2 regions of the Agarivorans sp. QJM3NY_29 genome follow, and region 2 is predicted to be linked to the other one. Evidence: predicted binding sites of a transcription regulator. Region 2 holds the regulator's gene; the other holds the start of a gene.
What was found. The regulator LexA, encoded in region 2, represses DNA repair genes until DNA is damaged. The targets are predictions, from matches to a motif close to TACTGTATNNNNATACAGTA.
Positions count from the first base shown of each region.

Region 1: a site for LexA is predicted at 1,457-1,476, ahead of dinB (DNA polymerase IV). Genes of this name have one in related genera too.

Region 1 is NZ_CP194036.2:3,142,834-3,146,266, forward strand. Features, by position in the region: gene dinB (DNA polymerase IV) at 358-1,425, opposite strand; gene ACRRS0_RS14255 (MOSC N-terminal beta barrel domain-containing protein) at 1,605-3,433, shown strand, end outside.
Region 2 is NZ_CP194036.2:4,497,466-4,500,898, reverse strand. Features, by position in the region: gene ACRRS0_RS20480 (hypothetical protein) at 1-42, shown strand, start outside; gene lexA (transcriptional repressor LexA) at 1,149-1,790, shown strand; gene coxB (cytochrome c oxidase subunit II) at 2,140-3,207, shown strand; gene ctaD (cytochrome c oxidase subunit I) at 3,311-3,433, shown strand, end outside.

The sequences.
Region 1 (3,433 bases), 1.4 Mb from region 2:
AGGATGGTAAGACAGAAAAAATTCCTAGAATTTATAAAATTTGATTGCCTTTGAAGGCTTTGTAAGTTAACGCTGAATTCTAACGAACCCCTCAGAATTTCTAGTAAATTCAATATATTAGACGCACACCCGTTGTTTGATCTAATTAATTTCGTCAAAACAAATTCTATCTAAACCTACACGGAGGCAGTCAGGATGCGCGAAATTCAAATCCTACACCAAATGCTTATTGAGCTAGGTCGGAATAGTGTGGTAACTCGATACAGCAGCCAACAAACGATGAGGCATTAGAGCAATCTGTCGGTTCGGTCCACAACCAGATGTAAGCACTGACAGGCTAAGTGCTGAGGAATCCACTTAATCACTAAAAGGCAAGCTCAACTGTGCCGACTCTGTTTGCTGCTCGTAAGCTAAACCAATATGTAAGCCAACTAAACGCACCGCTTTGCCCTTACCGCGCGCAAAGGCTTGATGAAACAGCTCCACTAAGGTTGATTCATCAATCTGTTGGCACTGCTGCTCCTTGGTAGTTTGCTGAAAATCGGCGAATTTTACTTTTACCCCTAACTTATTCATCTTAGCCTGTCGTAAATGTTGCTCGCTACGCCGCCGTAACTCGGGTAACAAAGCCAGTAAACGCTCAACTACTAAGCTTTTATCTCGCTCATCTTGGGCAAAAGTTCGTTCTACCGCCACCGACTTACGTTTACGGTCATTACTTACGGCTCGCTCATCGATCCCTTGACAACGCAACCATAACATCTCACCAAACTTACCAAATAAAGTCTGCAGTTTATCGCGTTTGGCACGACGAATATCTCCGCCAGTATATAAGCCATGGTGATGCAGCTTTTCAATACTCACCTTACCAACACCCGATATTTTCTCTAGGGCGAGTGTTTCAATAAATGCCGAAATCTGCTCGGGTTTAATCACATATAGTCCGTTAGGCTTATTCAGGTCGGACGCAATTTTTGCCAAAAATTTGACCGGCGCTACACCAGCCGAAGCGGTTAATCCGGTGCAGTTATAGATATCTTGGCGAATTTGCTCAGCAATTAGAGTCGCCGAACCATGACAAGCCTCACACGCACTCACATCAAGATAAGCTTCATCGAGGGATAAAGGTTCGATCACTTGAGTATAAGTGGCAAAAATAGCCTGTACTTGCCGGCTGACCTCTCGGTACAAACTCAGCCGCGGCGGCACTAAAACCAATTGGGGACACAGTTGTAGCGCTCTATGGGTTGGCATTGCAGAGCGAATACCATATTGACGGGCCAGATAATTACAGGTTGTTAATACGCCTCGACCGCTACTCAAGCCACCTACGGCTAAAGGAAGGTTCGCGAATTCGGGTTGCTCACGCATTTCTACCGCAGCATAGAAACAATCCATATCCACATGAATGATTTTACGATTCATTAAAGTCATAAGTAAGCAAATACGCCACAACAACTGTATATAAAAACAGTATAGTTATGCGTTTACCAAATACAAGCCTTTCCTCATAAGAAATCGCTCATCAGGGTAATTTGAGCTAGCCTCGATGCACCACCTTAAGTAAGATTAAAATTATGAGCAAAGAATAATAAGGCATTATTGTGAGTCAAGCGCAGATCAGCCAGTTAAGCATTTACCCCATAAAATCAACCTTAGGGATTGATTTAAATCACGCTTACGTAGAAGAACATGGCCTAGCATTCGACCGACGTTTTGTGGTTTGCTTACCCGATGGCAAACAACTAACCGCCAGAACTCACCCCAAGTTAGCGCAAATCCACAGTGTTTTACGGCCTGAAGGCTTATATCTGGAAGCTCCTAACATGGCAGGGGTAAACATTAAATACACCGATTTTTCAGATCATTATATTCCAGTAAAGCTTTGGCAGGATACGGTTCAAGCACAACATTGCCATAACGATTACGATCATTGGTTTAGCCAATATTTAGGGGAAAACTGCCACCTAGTATTTTTTGGGGAACAATCTCAGCGTATGGTCAAAAAGCGGGATAGTCAGGTCGCGTTCGCCGACGCCTATCCCCTATTGTTAGTGTCTGAAGCCTCATTAGAAGATCTCAATTCACGCAGCCCAACGCAACACAATATGGCTCAATTTAGACCCAACCTAGTGGTCACAAACACTGCTGCATTTGCCGAAGATGGCTGGAAACGTTTTCGTATTGGAGAAGTGGAATTTGAGGTGCAAAACCCTTGTTCGCGCTGTATTTTTACAACCCTCGATCAAGCCCGTGGAGAGTTTCATCCGCAAAAAGAACCACTATCAACACTCGCTAAGTATCGTAAGGGTAACGATGGAAACGTTTATTTTGGACAAAATGTGGTGGCACTCAATCATGGTAAGATCAGTCTGTATGACACCATAGAAGTACTAGAAACCAAGACGCCAGAACATTATCCCGAGCAAATCAAAAAAACACAATCCAGCCCAACAGTGACTACAAATTGGCAAGCGGGACAAAGCCGCTTACTCAAGTGTATTGCAATACGCGAAGAAACTCATGATGTAAAAACTTTCATTTTGGAGGCTCCAGAGGGCAACATCTGCCATTATCAAGCAGGCCAATATATAGGCATTGAGCTGGAGATAGACGGCAGCCCAGTACACCGAAATTATACGCTGTCGAGTTCTCCTAGTCGCCCCTTAAGCTTAGCAATAACCGTTAAGCGGGTTTCCAACGGACTGGCATCAAATTGGTTACATGACAACTTGAAGCCAGGTATGCAACTCAAAGCCTTAGCCCCTACGGGCGACTTTCATTTACCCGCCAGCCCAAGCAACAAATTATTACTGCTGTCAGCTGGCAGCGGCATCACCCCGATGCTGTCGATGCTGCGCTACCTGAGTGACATCAACAGCCAGCTAGATGTGGTGTTCCTACACAGTGCACATAGCGAACAAGATCTGATCGCTCGAGCCGAACTAGAAGTGCTCGCTCAACAAATGCCACACTGCAGTATTCGTTATAGTTTAAGCCAATCCGTTCAAGGCACTTGGCAAGGCTATCAGGGCAGACTCAATCGCGGGATGTTACTCGATATTGAAGATTTAGAACTACGCTCGGTATTTGTCTGTGGTCCACAGGGCTTTATGGACAGCGCAAAACAGCAGTTGCTCGCCTTAGGGGTGCATCCCGACGATTATTTGTCTGAAAGCTTTGGCCACCAGATCAGCGACTCGGTGGTGAGTAAGAACATTAATATTCTGTTTGATAGTTGGGATAGTCACGTTCAAGGTAATAATCAACAAAGTATCTTAGAACAAGCGGAACAGGCCGGGCTAAATTTGAACTATTCCTGCCGCGGTGGATTTTGTGGTGCCTGTAAAGTCAAACTAGAAAGTGGTGAAGTAAGCATCCTCGAAGACAGTGGTTTAAACGATGAAGAGAAGCAACAAGGCTACATCCTGAG
Region 2 (3,433 bases):
ATAAAGAAAAGTAACCGTCCTGTGGTATTAAACGTACTTTAATTTAAACAACGCATATAATCGGGTAGCCGGAGGTGTCTAACCTCCAGCCCCCACAACACCCTGCATGCGGCTCCGCACAGGGCGTTTCCTGAAAACGGTTAAAATACAACGGCCGATTAGCTCCTTTGCATTCCAATGATGGCTTCTGTTTTTTGCGCCATGACTCCTCAGTCCGGTCGGATACGGAGACAATGAGCTGCACAGGCTCCTCATTGATTTTCAGGTTCAGGCCTTCACCATGTCCCAACCATTACGATGGGCGTTGGGCTACTATGCCGTCTGCTGACTTCTGCTTAATCACCGTTTGAGTTACCCCAAATAGCGCTATCGTTGTTCATCGTATTTGCTCACTTAAGTTGATGAGACTTAAGTGCCAGGCCTGTTTGAGCTAGCGGCCAAGCTAGTGAGTTTAACGATCGCCTGTTAAGCAGATCTCCCCAGATAAGAACATGTACTGTCTCTGCACTGCTGCATCATTTACGGTGGCCGTTAGATCACATGGCTTCGTTGTCTTGTGCCAACTCGCCTCCAGCCTACGCCTCATATGATGTTCTTGTTCATCAGCTCGCAGATTTGCGTCCGGCTTCCTTCAGACATTCCCTCGCGGCAATGCCCTTGCCATTCGCTAGTAGTTAGCGTTTAATAATCAAAATATTATTAAACGGTGACCTTCCTACAGAGGACTTTCACCTCATTAGTTCATGCCCATGCTGGGCGTACACAAAAAGCTGCACCTGACATCTTTTGCTACGCTCAATTGTGTATGTCGTGTAGCTCCATTTTGCAAAATTGCTCTCCGCAAAAACTGCAGGTGAGCTTGGCGTTACCTTCCCATACTTTAACTAATCCGTTATATCCTAATTTAGTAATGTAACTGACAAACTTATGTCCAAAAATGAGTTGGCTAGACTTTTCGTATCCTTCTTTATCCCAACCTCTGCTTATTTGTGATGGCGTCACAAAATATCGGGTGTAGTTTCAAAGTAGCGGTAAGAGTTCCAATGAAACTGAAACCTACACTTAAGCTGTTGATTCGAGATAAAACCTTGCTTCATTAATCATGCTGTATATACTAACAGTGTGCTGTATAAACTTACAGGTAGATTATGAAACCCTTAACGCCCCGTCAAACCGAAGTGTTTGAATTGATCCGTCGTAACATTCAAGACACAGGCATGCCGCCAACTCGCGCTGAAATCGCCAAAGAGCTGGGCTTTCGCTCGGCCAATGCTGCCGAAGAACATTTACGCGCCTTAGCTAAAAAAGGGGTGATTGAGATGATCCCCGGCGCTTCGCGCGGGATCCGTATTAGCGAAGACCATTTACCTGCTAATGCCGCGAATGACGAGCCAGAAGAAATCGGCTTGCCGCTGATTGGACAAGTGGCCGCAGGTGCCCCTATTTTGGCACAACAACATGTTGAGTCGCACTATGCGGTCGATGCTAATTTGTTTCATCCGCATGCCGATTATTTATTGCGGGTGCAGGGCATGAGCATGAAAGACATCGGAATTATGGATGGCGATTTATTAGCGGTGCATAAAACCAACGATGTGCATAATGGTCAGGTGGTGGTGGCGCGCTTAGACGATGAAGTCACTGTGAAGCGCTTTCAACGTGACGGGAAAATGGTCTACCTTCATCCCGAGAACGAAGCACTTTCAACTATCGAAGTTGATTTAGAGTATCAAAGTGTTGATATTGAAGGTTTAGCGGTGGGGATCATCCGTACCGCAGACTGGATGTAGTTACTCCCTAAAACTAAGTTCCCTTCTTTTTAAAGCCCAAATTATAGCAATTTGGGCTTTTGTCGTTTACTTCACAGCTTTTATTTTAAATGTCTATATTTATAACATTATCTTTACAATTATTTAACTAAGCGTCTATTTTATAAGCAGTAAGGTATTTTAATTGCGAAGCCTTGCTGCTTTGGGAAGGGAGTTTTCCCTTATTTTGCGGCCACTTTATTATTGTAAGCAGCGATGTTTGCAGTGAAGTGACCGGCCTTGGCTACGAGCAAAGGAGAGCGCTGTGGGCCGATGGATACCGCTAGTATTGCTGGCATGTTGGGTGAATCAAGCATGGGCGCAACAAACGATGTCGTTCAATTTACGCCCTGGTGTCACCGCCATTAGTGAGCAGGTTTACGGCTTGCACATGACTATTTTTTATATATGTTGTGTCATTGGGCTGGTGGTGTTTGGGGTGATGTTCTGGGCGATTTTTCATCATCGAAAGTCCAAGGGAGCCGTTGCCGCACAATTTCATGAGAGCACCAAAGTTGAAATTGTCTGGACGATAATTCCCTTCATCATTTTAATCGGCATGGCGATTCCTGCCACAAAAACCTTATTAGCGATGGAAGATCCTTCCGATGCCGATCTCACTATTCAAGTCACTGGTTCGCAGTGGAAGTGGCACTACCGCTATTTTGATCATGAGCTGGAATACTACAGCGTGTTGGCCTCGGATATGAAGCAAGTACAGGGCAAGCTTGCTAAGCGCGATAACTACTTATTGGAAGTAGATCATCCACTGGTGCTGCCAGTCGGCAAGAAGGTTCGTTTTTTAATGACTTCGGAGGATGTGATCCACTCCTGGTGGGTACCCGACTTTGCGGTCAAAAAAGATGCTAATCCGGGTTTTATTAACGAGGCCTGGACCAAAATTGACCAGCCGGGGATTTACCGCGGCCAATGTGCCGAACTTTGCGGTAAAGACCACGGCTTTATGCCGATTGTGGTGATTGCCAAACCTCAGGAGGAGTACCTTGCTTGGTTGGCTCAGGCCGAAGCCGCTTATGTAGAGAAGCAGCAACAAGAGTTGGCCATGGTGGCGTTGACCATGGATAACGAGGAGCTGATGTCCTTAGGCAAAAGCGTTTATGAGAAGACTTGCGCCGCCTGCCACCAAGCCAATGGAGAAGGCCTGCCAGGGGTATTCCCAGCCTTAAAAGGCAGCCCAGTTGCGACCGGTGATGTGAACCAACATATCGACATGGTGGTGCATGGGGTGGCAGGAACCGCGATGCAGGCCTTTGGTAAGCAACTCGGTCTGAAAGAATTAGCGGCAGTTATTAGCTACGAGCGGAATGCTTGGGGGAATGATACGGGCGATATGGTGCAGGCTAAGGATGTCGCGGCAGTACAAGACGCGGCCAAGTAGCCATGGTTGGATAAATCGATTGGTGATAGCGGAACGACTAAGGACGTTGCCATGTTCAAGTACGACACGACGCGGCGCAATAGGCAATAGAAGGGAGAGTTAGATGAGCGCGACCACGGAGCTTAACCCGCAACAGGTAGAACATCACCACGCACCGCGTGGCCTATTGCGCTGGGTATTAACCACCAACCACAAAGACATTGGCTCAATGTATTTGTGGTTTAGC